DNA from 2 places in the Paenibacillus sp. J31P13 genome. Region 1 is predicted to be linked to the other one. Evidence: riboswitches for the same ligand, from Rfam matches in the RefSeq annotation. Region 1 holds a riboswitch; the other holds the start of a gene.
The links. Region 1 has a riboswitch for cyclic di-AMP ahead of AC0YOD_RS20695 (TrkH family potassium uptake protein). Riboswitches for the same ligand answer to the same signal wherever they lie in the genome.
Positions count from the first base shown of each region.

Region 2: linked by a shared signal. The riboswitch ahead of AC0YOD_RS18110 (hypothetical protein) and the one ahead of AC0YOD_RS20695 (TrkH family potassium uptake protein) in region 1 are both predicted to bind cyclic di-AMP.

Region 1 is NZ_JBWDNR010000006.1:198,674-207,712, forward strand. Features, by position in the region: gene AC0YOD_RS20675 (YezD family protein) at 1-186, shown strand, start outside; gene AC0YOD_RS20680 (YqzM family protein) at 354-500, opposite strand; gene uvrC (excinuclease ABC subunit UvrC) at 710-2,632, shown strand; gene AC0YOD_RS20690 (CPBP family intramembrane glutamic endopeptidase) at 2,601-4,226, opposite strand; cyclic di-AMP (ydaO/yuaA leader) riboswitch at 4,471-4,671, shown strand; gene AC0YOD_RS20695 (TrkH family potassium uptake protein) at 4,762-6,102, shown strand; gene AC0YOD_RS20700 (potassium channel family protein) at 6,121-6,783, shown strand; gene AC0YOD_RS20705 (LysR family transcriptional regulator) at 6,842-7,750, opposite strand; gene AC0YOD_RS20710 (succinate dehydrogenase cytochrome b558 subunit) at 8,059-8,730, shown strand; gene sdhA (succinate dehydrogenase flavoprotein subunit) at 8,755-9,039, shown strand, end outside.
Region 2 is NZ_JBWDNR010000005.1:179,571-188,609, reverse strand. Features, by position in the region: gene AC0YOD_RS18125 (GTP cyclohydrolase II) at 49-801, opposite strand; gene AC0YOD_RS18120 (DODA-type extradiol aromatic ring-opening family dioxygenase) at 830-1,594, opposite strand; gene AC0YOD_RS18115 (winged helix-turn-helix transcriptional regulator) at 1,744-2,097, shown strand; cyclic di-AMP (ydaO/yuaA leader) riboswitch at 2,195-2,357, shown strand; gene AC0YOD_RS18110 (hypothetical protein) at 2,363-2,788, shown strand; gene kduD (2-dehydro-3-deoxy-D-gluconate 5-dehydrogenase KduD) at 2,965-3,720, opposite strand; gene AC0YOD_RS18100 (DeoR/GlpR family DNA-binding transcription regulator) at 3,725-4,519, opposite strand; gene kduI (5-dehydro-4-deoxy-D-glucuronate isomerase) at 4,545-5,375, opposite strand; gene AC0YOD_RS18090 (DUF1648 domain-containing protein) at 5,528-6,637, opposite strand; gene AC0YOD_RS18085 (GntR family transcriptional regulator) at 6,689-7,081, opposite strand; gene AC0YOD_RS18080 (glycoside hydrolase family 127 protein) at 7,222-9,039, opposite strand, start outside.

The sequences.
Region 1 (9,039 bases):
GTTAATGGCCTCCAATATGGAAATGTAACGATTACCGTTCATGATGGAAAAATCGTACAAATTGACCGAACAGAAAGAACGCGCTTCGATGGACCTGCTCAGAAGCGGGTTTCCTCTGAGTCGCAGCAGCAGCAGTCCAAGCCGCGTGAGAGCGGAGCTGCCGGCGATACGCTTCGTATCGTGTAACAACCCCTTCGTCCAATATAAGAAAAGCTCCGTATCCATGGCAATCGCCATAAATACGGAGCTTTTTTTCGCAATATAAGAAAGTGTAAGTTAAATGCTTAAACTATGCTTATATTTGAGGATGAACAGCCTTTACGCCCAAGGACGGAGAAGGCTGTTCATGCTGCTTACGAGATGATGAATTTAACGATTACAGCTACTGCGAAAATGACGGTCATAAAACCGAGCATACCGCCAAAGCCGAATACGACATCCATCAAGTCATGGCGAGGTTCTTCATTATAATGCTCGCGTGGATCTCTTACATTTTCCATTGTTGACGTCCTCCTTGAAAGGGACCGAATGCTTAAGTTACAACCATAAGCGGTCGTCTCTTTATGTAGTATCGGTTTATTCAGCTTTTATTAGTATACCCAAATTGGCAAACAGTTGTAAAGCAATTACCGGTGACAATTGTAAAACAAAAAAAGGCTCAACTATGCTAAAATGTGTACAGAATCGTATCGCAGTCGGAGGCGAGATCATGGAACATCAGGAAATAGATGGGTTGGAAGCCCAGCAGCAGCTTGCTGAAGCAAAAGAGACGATCCGGAACAAACTGGCTTTGCTTCCAGATCAATCAGGCTGTTACTTAATGAAGAACAGCGAAGGCCTCATTATTTATGTTGGGAAGGCGAAGGTACTCAAAAATCGAGTGCGTTCTTATTTTAACGGAAGCCATAACGGCAAGACACAGCGGCTCGTATCAGAAATTCGAGATTTTGAATTTATCGTCACCTCCAGCAATATGGAGGCTTTGATTCTAGAGTGTAATTTAATTAAGCAATATCAACCGCGTTATAACGTCCTCCTAAAGGATGACAAAACTTTTCCATATATTAAAATAACGAATGAAAAGCATCCAAAGCTTGAGGTTACTCGGCGTATCGTTAAGGATAAGGGAAAGTACTTTGGTCCCTATCCGAACGCTTACGCGGCGCAGCAGACTAAGAAGCTGCTCGATCGGTTATATCCGCTTCGCAAATGCAAAACATTGCCGGAGAAGGTATGTCTCTATTATCACCTTGGACAATGCATAGCACCATGCGAATTCGATGTGGAGCAGGCGCAATACGACATGATGATTCAGGAGATCACAAGGTTTTTGAACGGTGGTCAGGACGTGGTCAAAATCGAGCTGCAGCGCAAGATGGAGGAAGCAGCCGAGCAGCTTGAGTTCGAACGAGCTAAGGAATATCGTGATCAGCTCCTTGCCATTGATGCCGTTATGGAGAAACAAAAGATTACAATGTCTGATGCGCTTGACCGGGATATTTTTGGCTACGCAGTGGATAAGGGCTGGATGTGTGTGCAGATCTTATATATGCGTTCGGGTAAGCTCATCGAGAGACATGGGACGACCTTTCCTTACTATGGAGAGCAATACGATGATTTCATGACGTTCGTCACGCAATATTATAGCGATAATCCCGCACTGCCAAGGCAAATACTATTGCCGCTGCCTCCAGATGCAGAAGGCATAGCAGTGGCAGGTCAAACAGAGGATGGGGTTGTTGGAGCCTCAGTAACGGATGAGGCAGTCTCCACGCATGCTGACGACATCATAGCCTCTATGCACAGTTGGTTGAAGGTAAAGGTGTTAATGCCGCAGAGGGGCCGCAAGAGCGAGGTTGTGACGATGGCCACCGAGAATGCAAGGGTGATGCTGGATGAGAAGTTCCGCTTAATTGAACGGGACGAGGAGCGAAGTGTTAGAGCATCAGAATCGCTCGCAGGCTGGTTAGGGCTTGAGCAGGTGCACAGAATCGAAGCCTTTGATAACTCCAATATTCAAGGAACGAATCCCGTATCGGCTATGGTTGTCTTCACGGACGGCAAGCCGGATCGCAAGGAATATCGGAAATATAAGGTCAAAACCGTGCAAGGACCAGACGATTATGAAACGATGCGCGAGGTTATCAGGCGCCGCTACGAGCGTGTACTAAAGGATGAGCTGGTCGCTCCAGATCTGATTGTCGTCGATGGGGGCAAAGGACAAATATCGGCTGCCCTTGATGTGCTCCAGAATGAGCTGGGCTTGTTCATTCCGGTGTGCGGGCTTGTAAAGGATGCCAAGCATAAAACAGCGCAGCTAATGACAGGTGACCCCGCTGAGATTGTACCGCTGCCGCGCGACAGCCAAGAGTTTTATTTGCTGCAAAGAATACAAGATGAGGTGCATCGTTTTGCCATTACGTTTCACCGCGAGCAACGCGGGAAATCGATGGTTGATTCGAAGCTTGATTCTATACCAGGTATCGGAGAGAAACGCAGGAAGCTGCTGCTTAAGCACTTTGGTTCCATCAAAAAAATAAAAGAGGCCTCAGTCGAAGACTTTCGGCCCCTATCTATTGGTGAAAAATTAGCAGGAGAAATTATTGCTGCTCTAAGGGAGGAGTCGTCCTAATGGACGGCTTCTTTTCTTTTTTGATGCTGAAATGCTTAAGCACAAAAGCGATTATTACAGGCAATACGATGAAGAATATAGCTGAAATAATGTTAGGTGCTTTGCCAATCGTGAATAACGAGATACCAACCGCCACACTGTCGAATATGGCATGTGTGAACATCGCTGTAATCAATCCATATCGGATAAAGATATAGCTGAATATGAGTCCGATAATCATAAGCTCAATCAGCCTTGTCGTGGATGGATAGAACGGATACATGACATGACCGAGCGCCCAGAACAACGTTGGAAGAATCGCTGCGGCAAAGGTGTTCTTAAACCATTTGCGAAATAGACCAATACCAAAAAAGCGGAACACAGCTTCCTCAGAAATAGCAGCAGCCCAGGCGAGTACCGGCATGAGCCATAATACGGAGATATTATATGGCGACTGCGTTACATCGGATGTATCCCAAGTGCCGATTGAAAGTTTCAGTCCAATAAAGATAACAGCCTGAATGGCGAACAGGATGATAGCAAACAAATAACCTAAGCCCATGCCGCGCCATACATGATTGCCATAACCCGGTTGACCAAAGCGAGGCCATAGATCACGTCCCTGTGCTTTCCAAAGCCCGTCACCGGCTACTAGAGAGATGTAGATGGACGCTGCCATTGGGAACGTAAGCAGTACCGTAAATACGGCCGTGATGGCTACGGTTTGATCGGCCATGTTATTTTCCCCGAGTGAAGCTCTTATGCCATCCAAGACGTTTAAATTCATAATGATATAAGTAATGAAGTATACGATTGTCAAAATAATGCCGTATTTAAACGATGTAAATTTGCGATAAAGAACGGCGTAAATAATGGCTAAAATAAACAAAACGAAGCTCATGAAGAAATAGCCGAAGCTGGTAAGAAAGCTTGCCAGTTTGTCCTGGCTCTTCACATATTTGATGTAATCAGAAGGTGCAACAAAGGCTGGTTTGTAAGTGGTAATAAGGGCATGACCATCCACGCTTGATGCTTTTAAATCGACGGTCAATGCAGCTTTGTCGATTGTAAAGCCGGCTGGCTGTACGCCCCAAGTACCATTTTCATATAATTTAGCATTCTTAATATCAGCCGGGTTGAATTTCTTCTGTGTAAGAAAGGCTTTGATTTTCTCCTTTTCTTCAGCCTCTGACAGCTGTTCACCGCCAACAAGCAGATTCCAGGCCACGATTTGACCGCTTTGCATATGTACATAAACATAACCGCTTCCGCTCGACTCAAATTTGAGATCCACTTGGAAAGTATCCGTAGGGAAACTGGCATCATATCGATCACTGTAGGTTTGGGCTAGCTTTTCTTTAGAGAGATAACCGTTCATCACCTTGTCTGATTGGTGTACAGCTTTAGCTGATTTTACACGAAGTCCGGTTTCCTTCTGGACAAATTCAGTGGCTTGCAGCTCAGCAGCTGATTTCTCAAGAACTTTCGTGTTGTATTCGCCAGATGAAATGGAATTAATCATGGGGATTATATCTACAGCTGAATAAATAAAGAAGCAAGCGATCGCTGCCCAAATGAATCTTTTCCATTCCTTCGGTCTAATTGAATCAATCATCGGTTCACCTCTATTGTCTATATTATAGAATTCCTATTTGCTTACCTTATCATATTAATCCCTGATTTATCCAATGGAATAGTAAGTTTCTTTTCTTAAAAATGAGAAATAACGATATCCGTCAAGCTTATTGCATGCTGCGGTAGCGAATTGCCCTGATTTGGTCTAATATCGCCTGTTTATAGGTAATGCAAGCTTTGTACTAAACTACATTAGGGATTATAATCGTTAACGTCATACTAATAGAATAGCAAAGCCGAATTTCCGAAGGAAAACGGGGAAACCATAAAGCTGACGCAAAAAAATGAATGTGATGGGTAGTCGAACTATCCAATGCGGCGGCATGGGGTGAATTTTGGCGGGAAGTTACACTAACCGCTGAATAGGGCAGCCTGACCAGGCCCGAATCCGACAGCTAACCTCGTAGGCGAAATGGATCAGGACTCATCGCACAAGCACTTGAGTTTCCAGTGCTTTTTTTTGTGCCTGCTAATAGCTGCATTACTCAAATGACATAGGAAAAAGAAGGCTGATTATGAAGATGAACTTGAAGGTGCTGACGTGGTCACCTCCACGAATCCTTGTTAGTGGATTCGCACTTATTATTTTACTGGGAGCCTGTTTATTATCCATGCCCTTCGCTTCAGCGAATGGCACCAGGCTGCCATTTATTGATGCGCTGTTCACGGCCACATCGGCTACATGCGTGACAGGGCTCGTAGTTGTGGATACGGGAACGTATTTCTCCACGGCTGGTCAGGTTATATTGATGGTTCTATTTCAACTCGGCGGGTTAGGATTCATGACGATGGCCACCTTAGTTGCTCTTGTTCTTCGTAAAAAGATTTCACTTAGAGAGCGGTTATTGCTGCAGGAAGCGATGAATCAATCCAGCATGGAAGGAATCGTTCGATTAATACAACGAGTCATTATTTATTCGTTATCCATCGAAATCGTCGGCGCTGCGTTATTTGCATCTCGGTTTGCAGCGGATATGCCTCTTGGGAAAGCCATTTATTATGGTGCATTTCATTCGATATCTGCTTTTAACAACGCCGGCTTTGATATATTTGGTCATTATCAGAGTCTTACCGCATATGTATCTGATCCCATTGTGAACATCACTGCCATGCTGCTCGTTATTTTTGGAGGACTCGGATTTGTCGTTATGTCCGATCTGATGGAGTGGCGCAAAAATCACAAGCTTTCCTTACACAGTAAGGTTGTACTAACGATGTCGGGTACCCTAATTGCTGCAGGTACTATCGTTATTTTTATATTCGAGTTTTCCAATAGTTTGACGCTAGGCTCACTCGATTGGGGCGGTAAAATCCTATCAGCCTTTTTCCAATCCGTTATGCCAAGGACGGCAGGATACAATTCACTTGATTTAGCGGCACTTCGTCAAGCCACTCAATTTTTTATCATTATATTAATGTTTATAGGCGCTTCTCCCGGTTCTACTGGGGGTGGAATCAAGACAACAACCTTTGCTGTGCTGATGGGGGCGGTTATCGCGATGATTCGCGGCCGTGAAGATATTGTCTTGTTCCGTTACAGACTAGGAAAAGATCGGATTTTTAAGGCGCTTACCATTACGTTGCTTTCACTTGCACTTGTTATCGTGGTGACGATGCTCTTATCCATGATTGAAGGTCAAAAGTTTTTGTATATTTTATTTGAAGCTACCTCAGCCTTTGCGACAGTAGGGTTAACTCTCGGCTTGACGCCAGAGCTTTCCGAGGTGAGTAAGATAATCATTGCACTTACGATGTTTGCCGGACGGCTTGGACCATTAACGCTCGCATATGCGCTCGGTCCACGTACAGACAAAGAATTGTATCGGCATCCTGAAGGCAAAATTACGATTGGATAGGAGAATAGGCTAGTGGCAATTAAGAAAAGTCAATTCGTTATAATAGGTCTTGGGAGATTTGGATCGAGCTTAGGACGCGAGTTGGTTCAGCTTGGACATGAGGTGCTCGGTATAGATAAGGATGAGGAAGCGGTTCAAGATATGAGCAATGTGTTGACGCATGCCGTATCTGCTGAGTGTACGGATGAAGAAACATTGCGTTCTTTAGGGGTGCGCAACTTTGATTGCGGCGTTGTTGCAATCGGTGACGATATACAAGCTAGTATTTTGACTGCGATTTTGCTCAAGGATCTCGGTGTTAAGAAGGTCGTAGCCAAAGCAATGAGTGAATTGCATGGACGCGTACTTGAGAAGCTCGACGTTGATCGTGTTGTGTATCCGGAGCGTGATATGGGCATTCGGGTTGCTCATCAGCTTGTTTCGCCTAATTTGCTTGATTATATTGAGCTGTCAAAAGATTATACGATCGCTGAGCTTGCTGTTCCGTCAAACTTAAATGGCAAATCACTGAGCGATCTTAACCTGCGGGCAAAATTCGGCTGCAGCATCGTCGCAATTAATAAGCCGGAAGGGATGATTATCGCGCCTACCGCAACGGATTTACTTGATATTCGCGATATTATGGTTATTATTGGTACAAATGAGCAAATTGAAAGCTTTGAGACAGCTATTTATAGGTAGAGATAAAGAGATGTGGATTTAGAGATCTAATAATGGTAAGAATGTAGGACAAGTGCTTTTAATAGCGCTTGTCCTTTTGTGTAACGAAGCTTGCAGCAAGCTCATTGATCCATAAACGAACGGATGGGCTTAACGCTGTTGAATCTGCATGAATAAGCGATGTCGTTCTTTTTGTATCCTCCAGCTCACGAATAGGGACGACCACTAGCTCATTATCCTCAAGCTGTTGATGACGCATATAGGAATGAGGCAGCAAAGTAGCAGCTCTGCATGTATGCAGCAAACGCAATATCGCTTCAAAGGAGTCAATCTCCATGCGGACATCAGGCTGAAGATGGTATTTATCGAATACCTCATCCGTCAGAAGTCTGAACCAAGTTCCTTTGGAGAATAAGATCATCGGCATCCCGGTTAAATCTTGTATGCCTAGCTTGTCTTTATCAGCAATGATTTGATTTCTTGGAAGCACTAGCGATAAATGATCCTCAAATAAAGGAATGCAGCGCAGTGTAGAATCCTCAATACTGGAAGCGACAATGCCGATATCCGCTTTGTGATCGCGTACAAGTGATACTATCTCATGAGTTTTACCTGTAACGGCAGTAATATCGATTTCTGGATGGTTAGAGGTAAGGTTTTGAATGAGATCGGGAAGCGTCGTTTGCAGTGTAGTCAAGCTGGCGCCAATCGTCAGAGTCGTATGACCAGTTGCTGTAAATTCAGATAATGTATGCAAATATTTGCGGTGCAGCTGTCTTAGCTCAAGCGCATATTCGTATGTTAATTGACCGATGCGGGTAAGCTCAAGACGCTTGCCGATGCGGCGAAACAGTGGAGCTCCTATCTCTTGTTCGAGCTTAGCAATTTTGCGTGAGAGCGCAGGCTGAGACAAATTGAGAAGGCCAGAAGCCTTATTCATACTGGACTGTTCCACGATGACCGTAAACACATGCATCTCTTCATTCATGAAAAGACCCCCTTATGTCGTTTTGTTATAAGAAATTATAAAAAATAAGCAATTCCATTATAAGATGAAAAGGAGTAGGATGGGAAGTGTGACTAATATGTGTCGAAGTTTGTTGACTGGGATACACGGTGAGGTTACAATGTAGAATGATTTGTCTGGCGTGAAAGACTAGCTGGCTTCTTTTTTGCGGGGGGAGTACACGTTTCGCGCAGAAATATAAGTAATATATAGATTCAGTCTATATACGCTTATATTTTTATGAAGAAAAGAAAGACAGAACTGACAGTATTGAAAGGAGAAGGAATGACATGAAAGGAAATTCGTATTTCTCGCGCAAGCTTCACTCGCTTCTCGGGATCATTCCGCTCGGCATGTTTATCGTCGTGCATGGTTTGACCAACTACCAGGCGTTTGAACGCGGACCTGAAGGCTTTGCGAAAGGTGTTAATTTTGTCAATAGCATGCCATTGCTGCCGTTGCTCGAGATTTTCGGCATTTATCTCCCGCTTTTGTTCCATGGTATTTACGGCTTGTATGTCGCTTACCAATCGAACACAAACACGGGACGCTTTAAATACGGCCGGAACTGGGCATTTACTGCACAGCGCGTAACAGGAGTTATTACTTTTGTATTCGTATTCTGGCATGTATACGAAACACGTTTTCAAGTTTACTTAGGAAAAGTTACGCATGAGGAGCTTGGCTCATTGATGCATGACATTGCAACGAACCCTGTAACGTTTACGCTTTATGTAATCGGTGTAGTTGCTGCTATTTTCCACTTCAGTAATGGTCTATGGGCATTCTTGATTAGCTGGGGTATTACGATTAATCCTAGAGCTCAAAAAGTTTCTTCGTACATTTGTATGGGTATTTTTGTTATCGTTACTGCACTCTTCATTCTTTCGCTGGTTGCTTTCACAGGCGATGAATTTAAAGAAGCTGCTAGTGCCGCGTTGGCATGGACGAATATCGGATAGTTTGTAGACAAGGAGCGAAGCGTTATGGCTAAAAATAAAATTATTATCATAGGCGGCGGACTTGCCGGCTTGATGGCTACTATTAAAGCGGCAGAAGCAGGCGTGCACGTCGATCTGTTCTCCATTGTGCCGGTCAAACGTTCCCATTCCGTATGCGCGCAAGGTGGTATTAACGGCGCCGTTAATACAAAAGGCGAAGGCGATTCTACATGGGAGCATTTCGATGATACAGTATACGGCGGTGACTTCCTAGCGAATCAGCCACCGGTTAAAGCAATGTGTGATGCAGCACCTGGTATTATCCACTTG
Region 2 (9,039 bases), on a different contig from region 1:
TCGGTTAAGCTTATGCCGTCCATCATCTCTATTTTTGCTTTACTTACCTTATTTTATACTTACCTGCATATCGGATTCTTGTTTAAAATGACCCGAGCGATTTCTCTTCGTACCAATATATTTCTCATTATAAACAGAGGTATTTCCCCAAAGCGGCACTCTGCCTGCAACACTTAAGCCAGATTTGCGAAGCGCATCTACCTTACGTGGATTATTTGTAATGATCGACACCGGCAAAGCACGCAGCAGCTTCAACACCGCAATTGCATCGCCGTAATCACGTGAATCATCCGCAAAACCAAGCTCTGTATTCGCATCAACCGTATCAAGACCATCCTCTTGCAGCAAATAAGCAATTGCTTTGCTGAACAAGCCAATTCCGCGACCCTCATGATTTGCCAAATAAAATAGAGCGCCAGTGCCATGCTCGCTAATTAAACGCATGGATTGCTTCAATTGAAAGCCGCAATCACATCTTGCGCTTCCAAATATATCGCCCGTATGGCAGATGCTGTGCATCCGAATAAGCGCATCCTCGTTATTTTCGAAATCACCATACACGAGAACACTGGATTGTTGAAGATCAGCATAGTGGAACTCATTCAGCTCCTCAACTAGCTGCTCTGCGGATTGCTTCTCGCCTGATTCCTTCTGAAGCCAGCTGTACCAATGGAATATTTTCGTTTCTCCATCCAGCTCAACCGGCAGCTTAACAGGGCCAATCACATAAATATCTTTATTGCCGTTTTGTGTATATTTAAGCTTATCTTTAATAATGGCCGCAATATTGGGCTTCATCATGCTGCTTCACCTTCTTATATATAGGATATCAAAATTCGAATGACAAGTAACTCAAAGTGCCAAACTCATAACTGCGATAAATGACCTTTGGCGCAGAATCGCTGTTCCCGCTGCCCATTGCAATAAATAGGGGAACAAAGTGCTCCGTACGCGGTACAGCTCTTCGGGCATGAGGTGCCAGCCCTTCATATTGTAACAAGGAATGAATATCCTTGCTGTTCATTTTATCAATGAGCCACTCATCGAACGCAACAGCCCAGCTCTCAGGCTCTTTCTGACCCCACTTCACTTCACGCAAATTATGAACGGTTACGCCGCTGCCGATAATCAGAATATTTTGAGCGGTCAAGCTTTGAAGCGCCTCTCCGATCGCATACTGATCCTCTGGGGAACGGAAAGGATTGACCGATATTTGAACGACAGGCACGTCAGCCTTTGGAAACATATGCTTCAAGAGCGTCCATGAGCCATGGTCAAGTCCCCGATCCTCATTATATGCGATCGCAATGCCTTTCGCTGTAAGCAATTGACCAACAACAGCTGCTAGCTTCGTTGATCCTTTAGCTGGATATTTCACTTGGTACAGCTCATCTGGAAAGCCGTAAAAATCATATATGGTTTCATACTCATCATCCTTCGATGAGATCGTAACAGCCTCGGTTTCCCAATGCGCAGTAAAAATAACAATCGCTTCGGGCTTTAAGCTTGCTCCTGTTCTTTGAAGAAACTGACTATATTCATTTTGCTCGACTGCGAGCATTGGTGATCCATGTGCTAGAAATAAAGGTTTCATAAGTATCGCTCCTCTTATTTCACTTACTATTTGTAACTAATTATAATTTCATAACTAATGTTAGTCAAGTAATTAACATTATCCATGTTTGCTTGTATGTATTAGTTATTGGAGTTATACTTAATTTCAAATCAAGAGAGGTGATAAGCATGGATCAACCAGCCCTTTGTCCCCGTTTCCAAAAAGGAATGGATATCATTAGCAAACGCTGGACCGGCCTAATCATATTTCAATTATTGTCTGGACCTCAGCGCTTCTGTGCTGTTCAATCTGCATTGCCTATCAGTGGCAGACTGCTGTCTGAACGTTTTAAAGATCTGGAGAGTGAAGGTATTGTCGATCGACACGTCTATCCCGAAATACCTGTACGTATAGAATACTCTTTAACGGCGAAAGGACGTGCACTTGAGCCGATTATTCGGGAAATACAAGTATGGTCGCAAGATTGGATCGCCCCTGGACCAGCCACTGAGCAGCTATTCAATGATGTAAAAAAGCCCTAGCTTCCTCAGTTTAGGGCTTTTTTCTTTTTACATTTATATGCATTTATTTAATCGTAGGGTTTACAAATAAACCGTATACGTTTAAAATTAAAGGCAAACCACATTCACGCTGAATTTTTCAAATGAAAAAGCGGGGGATCCAACGCGATCGTGATATTCACGGCTCGCAAGGGGTGAATCCAGGAATTTGTAACCCTGGTAGGGCATACTCTCTAACCCGAATCCGACAGCTAACCTCGTAAGCGAAGTAAGGAGAGGTTTATTTATGTTTTGTCAATCTGAAAACCATGTACCGTTTTTCATCGATCAGTCCCCTTCCTTATCCGTCTCAAGAATTGAATTATTCGTAATCCCCGCTATCGCAGTTGATGCCGCAGGCTTTCGCGTATGTCTTCGATTAACAAGCAATCAAGGCTATGGTTGGAGCGAGCTTTTTGTAGCAGATACCGAGGAAAGCATTGACTTAGATCGCTACAGCGATCTCCTTATCTCATTTATTGGTAACGTATCCCTTCCGCCGCTTCAAAATTTCCAGTATGACAAGTCCGATCAAGACGGACGTATTTTCGAATTGTTTGTTACTGCCGTCACTCAAGTAACGACAAGACCAGAAGAACAAATACCTATTGAACGCGATGCAGAAGAATTCGTATTGCGACAACGCTCGGTGAATTATATTTCTTTATTCTAAGACATTTTCGCGAGCAAAAAAGCCGCTCCGGTTTCTTTGGTTCCCCTGAACCTCAGTATGCCGGAGGGCTTTTTTAATTTGATCTCCAGATTATGAACACAAGAAAGGACTATCCTCCTGCAGCCAAAGCTGCAACAAGACAGTCCTATCCTATTAAATAAAATTGAATATGCCCATTACTTAACTAGCCAGCCGCCGTCAACAGCCATAATATGACCATTCATATAATCAGAAGCCGCAGAGGCCAAAAATACTGCCGGACCAATTAAGTCCTCAGACGTTCCCCAGCGTCCGGCTGGAATCCGCTGCAATATCTGTGCGCTGCGAACCGGATCCTCACGAAGCGCTTCCGTATTATCCGTGCTCATATAGCCAGGCGCTATCGCGTTCACTTGCAGACCTTTGCTCGCCCACTCACTCGCAAGCGCCTTTGTTAGTCCAGCAACCGCATGCTTGCTTGAAGTGTAACCAGGTACGTTAATGCCGCCTTGGAAGGTAAGCATGGACGCCACATTAATGATTTTTCCTGAGCCCTGCTGAATCATGTGCTTGCCTGCAAGCTGACAAAGTACGAACACAGAATTCAAATTGACATCAAGTACATCCTGCCAATCCTCGTAACTATGTTCAGCAGCAGGTGTGCGACGAATAATTCCGGCATTATTTACTAAGATATCAATTCGTCCCAGTTCATTAACTGTACGGTCAATGATGGATGAAAGCTTCGTACGATCGGAAATATCCGCCTGAATGGTTATGGCTCTCCGTCCAAACGCACGAACCTGATCCGCCGTTTTATCAGCAGGCGTACTATTTGTAACAAGTGCTACATCAGCGCCTGCTTGTGCCAGCCCTATTGCAATAGCTGCTCCAAGACCTCGCCCAGCGCCTGTAACGATAGCTATTTTCCCTGTCAAATCGAACAAACTCATGTTTTCACACCTTTCCTTTATTGCGATTTGAGCCATTCGGAAGCTCAGCTTTCAGTATTACAGGACCGTTTGCCTCATACTTTGCTGCTACCTCAGGTTCAATGCCATCATCCGTGATGATGTATTGGATCTCATTCAAGCCCGCAAATGTAATCAATGCGCCTTTGTCGAATTTATTATGATCCGCAAGACAATAAATCGTTTTCGCATTTTCCATATAGAGCCGTTTGACCTTCGTCAATTCTTCCGTAAATATAGTAAGACCGTACTCCAAATGGATACCCGTCGTAGATAGAAACAACTTGTGAACATTCAGACGTTTGATCCACTCCTGTGATTCGGCGCCGATAAGCAAATTATTATGGCGATACCCTCCAGGCACGACAAGTCTGACTTGATCTTTCGCAGTTAGCTCTCGAATAATTAGCAAATCATTCGTTAGGACCGTTATCGGTATATTTGGAAGGCGCTTCGCCATTTCTAGCGTTGTGCTCCCAGCATCAAGTGCAATAATATCATTTGGCTCAATGCAGGTAAGAGCAAGCGCAGCAATAGCTGACTTTTCTTGCCCATGTTTACTATTGGGGAACTGTAGAGGAAACAAGCTATCCTCACCGTTCACTTCAGAAACCGCCCCGCCATGCGTACGTTTAAGAAGCCCTTTCTCTTCAAGCTTTTCTAAATCCTCACGGATCGTTTTTTCTGTCACTCCGAATTGTTCACTTAGCTCGGAAACCTTAACCGCGCCAAGCTGTTCTAATTTCTCAATAATTTTTCGATGCCTTTCAGCAGCAAGCATGGAGCACCTCCAGTAGGGATTGCTTCTATTTTAGCTCGCTAGCAGGCACTGCGTCCATGTCTGTAAATGTATAGTTCTCGCCTGCCATTGACCAGCAGAACGTATAGTTGCTTGTGCCCACTCCAGAATGGATCGACCAAGGCGGTGAAATAATGGCTTGTTCATTCGCTACAACAAGATGTCTTGTCTCGGAAGGCTCACCCATCATATGGAATACGCGCGCATCGTCGTTCATGTCAAAATACAGATAAGCTTCCATACGGCGATCATGCACATGTGACGGCATTGTATTCCATACACTTCCTGTTTTCAGACTTGTTACGCCAAGCATGAGCTGACAGCTTTGAATACCGTCATTATGAATATATTTATAAAGAATCCGCTCATTGGATGTTTCTTGAGAGCCAAGATGAGTTGGATTCGCTTCTTCCATTGTCATTTTACGAGTAGCGATTTCTGCATGCGCAAGCGCGGAACAGAAATAGAGTTTAGCAGGGTTTGATTTATCTAGGCTGGATAGCAGTACTTGACGTTTTCCTTTACCTACATATAGAACATCTAACTTATTCAATTCATAGGTTTCACCGTCAACGGAAATCGATGCAGGTCCGCCAATGTTAAGAAAACCGATTTCGCGGCGCTCTAGAAAATATTCCGTTTTCAACGTTTCCGGATCCGCAAGCTCAAGCGCTTCATTAATAGGACTAGCACCGCCTACGATCATACGGTCATAGTGCGTATATGTCATTTTAATTTGATCCGGCTGGAACAAGCTCTCAATCAAAAACTCGCTGCGAAGACGCTCTGTCGTATATTGCTTTACATCAGTTGGGTTTGTTGTGTGACGAACTTCCATTGGGGTAAAACCTCCTAATAAGTTTGTTTTGGTTCGTTTTTAATTGTAACACACATTAACGAACGTAAACAGTATATTTTTCAAACATATGTGTCCAAACTTATTAGGAGATACCTATTAGAGTATTGTTCAGATTAGTTCTGTTGCTTTATTTAATCTCCCATCAGAATCGAAATGATGATGATAACGACGAGAGCAGCCATAATTACCCACGATAACTTATGACCAAAATTAATGGTCCAGCCGATGCCAAAGCGTTTCTCCAAGAACAGAGCCGGGTCAGCAGGATTGTAGTAAATGCCGCCAAGCTTCCAATAACGATCATCATCGGAGACCCCGCTTCCGACCGCGCTTGCACTTCCTTCAATACGAATACGACTCCCTCCTTGACCTAAACGGATGGATAACCAAATGGATCCAATCGTAATCATACCTGGAACTACCATGGATACAACTAGAATACTAATCGGATTAAGCTTCATTAACTGAGCTAGAGGAATAAATGAAAATAGGAGTGTCGTGAAAAATCCAGTAACAACAATAAAAACGGACCAGCTATGACGGAAAATAATATTGCGTTGACGTGAGGCTTCTGGATCTGCAACATCAATCTGCTGCTTACTGATGACAATACTGTAGTTAATAAAGAGGAACACAGCAATTAATATGAATTGAGTAGCAATAGGCCATAGTAAAGCTGAAAGAGATTTATCCACTACATGAGTAGCGTTTCCTGAAAAATCATACTTAAGAATCAATTCATTCGGAAATTGATCATAAAACGAAATAACAAGGATCAGTGTCGCTAAGGCTAGCAAAATATGCGGAATAAACCAGTATGAAGATACGGTTAGCTTGCTTCGCCGAAATGAAGTGTCAACAACTACAGTCTGCATGACGGGACTTCCCCATTGCCGTTCACGTTTCATTCTCTTCATCCTGTAATGGAAGAAGAGATACGTAGCAAAGGATATCACGATCACTGCGCACGTATAACCGCCAATCGCTATTGAAATTTGCCCCTCATCTGAAAGCTTGATCAGACTTACCGCAGTGATAATAAAAAGAATCGCATGAAGAACCGTCAGAAGAAATGCATATTTTTTTCTCATCTGCCGAACATCCTGATGCCAGTAAACTTCCTCTATAACAGAAATACCGAAGCTTTCCGTTCGTCTAGTAAGAAATGGAGTTGCAATAAATACAAAGCTTATAGGAATAAAAATTGTCACGAGCAGTAGCCAAACAGTCCATTGTTCCATCTAATATGACCAACCTTTCATTAGCAGATTATTTTGGAAAGTTGTGTAAAACTAACTCACATCGCCAGCTGAACGTATTTTTTTGAAAATAGAGCGGCATAAATCCAGCAGCGCTTCCTCGCTTACATTGTGGCATATCGACTCGCTGATGATCGGTCTCATCTTTTCCTCCAACTGCTGATAGAATGCTTCGTCTGCTTCAGGAAGTTCTCGCTGAACAACAACACCTTTCTGACGATGAATCTCAACGTATCCCTCCTGCTTTAAAGCTGTATAGGCTTTATTAACGGTATGCATATTAATACCTAGATCCGAGGAGAGTGAGCGTACGGAAGGCAACGGTTCTCCACGTGCAAGTGATCCGCTCGCAATTCCTTCAATGATTTGATTCGTCAATTGCGTATAAAGCGGAACATCCGATTCCAAATTGATTTTAATAAAGATCATGGTCACCACCTTTTCCGCTATATCTGTTATACATATACTATAACAGACAAACTGGAATTAGGTCAATAAAAAAGGAAGATGACTGGAAATTAAAGATCCAGCATCTTCCTTTTTTAATTATCTATTAATAATTACAACTACAATAGCTCCTTGACCCAAACGCTCATTTCGCCTTTTCCACGATTCGCCCATGCATAATAAGGAATAAAGGTTAAGCTGGTCTGCTCCAGCGCTGGTTTTCCATTCGACCGGTAAAGCTGATTACCCCATTCTTCAAAATGCAGTTTTTTCGCTTCCCCTGTAATAACCCTAATACCTCCAACAAGATTGTTAACATGGGATACTTCTAGCTTAGCATCCTGTGGTAAAAGCATTTGCTGAAGCTGATCTCCGTTATCAGCTTCCTCTATGCAATAAACAAGCGGTCCATGCTGCAAAGCAACTTTACCCGCATTTTGTTTCACAAGGGGATGGCTTCTTACTCTCAAGATCGGCATTTCAAGTTGAATTTGGGCCATGTCACCTGAATTCCACTCCCGATTAATTCTTACATAACCGTCAACTATTTTACCTGTAACCTCATAAACTTCACCATTTACTTTTACAGCTGCCTTGGATGCCCAATCCGGAACCCGCAGCGCAAGTTCAAACGTAACAGGCTCCTCCATTGTTATCTCATACTGTGCTGTCCCTTCCCACGGCATGCTCGTTTGCTGATTAAGCTTTATTTTGGCTTTATTAATCGCAAGCTCAACCTCTCCGCTAATATACAAATGAGAATATATCGTCTGACCGCTAACAGCATACATATACTCGCCCAATGAAGCCAGCAATCGTGCAATATTCGGAGGGCAGCACGCACAGCCAAACCATTCTTGACGAACTGGCTTAACATGCTTAAAATTTTTATTCCGTCCGTCACATACCTCAGGCGAAACCTCAAGAGGATTAACATAGAAGAAATGCTTTCCGTCACGTGACATGCCGGCAAGAACCGTATTGTACAAAGCCCGCTCCATTACGTCTGCATAACGGCTGTTTGGCTCTAGCTGAAGCATACGGTGTGCAAAAAAGATGAGACCAATGGAGGCACAGGTTTCCGCATAAACCGTATCATTTGGCAGATCATAATCGAATGAGAACGCTTCGCCCTCTGCCATCGACCCGATACCGCCCGTGATATACATTTGCTTGGAAACAATGTTGTCCCACAGTCTGCGGCATGCTTCTACTAAAGACTGATCACCTGTTTCGCGTGCAACGTCTGCCATTCCCGCAAGCATGTACACAACCCTTACTGCATGGCCCGCTGCCACATCCTGTTCACGAACCGGCACATGCGCTTGAAAATAGGCATGATCAATATGGATTCTGTTTTTGCTCCAATAACTGGTCCAGCCTCTGCGCTCGGCTTCCTCCTCGAAGAAGCTGGGTTTCTCACCGCGTTTATTGACAAAATAGAGACTGAGCTCTAAGTATTTGCGCTCTCCCGTCGTTTCGTAAAGCTTCACAAGCGCAAGCTCAATTTCTTGATGACCGTCGTATCCAGGAATCTGCCCAGGTCCATCTCCAAACACGACAGCAATGTCATCTGCAATCCGGCACACGATATCCAGCAGCTTCCGTTTACCTGTAGCTTGATAATAAGCAACCCCTGCTTCGATCATGTGACCCGCAGTGTAAAGCTCATGACATTCCGTCAAATTAGTCCATTTAAGCTCAGGAGCCTTAATGGTAAAGTAAGTATTTAAGTAGCCGTCTGGCTCCTGGGCTTGTCCGATAATATCTATCATCTCATCAGCAATCTGCTCTAGCGCTTCATCCCGCTTCGAAACAAGTAAATAGGCAACAGCTTCAAGCCATTTTGCAACATCTGTGTCTTGGAAAACATAACCATAAAAATCGCCTTTTTCTAACCCCGCAGCTATTTTAAAGTTACTAACCGCTCCGCTGCG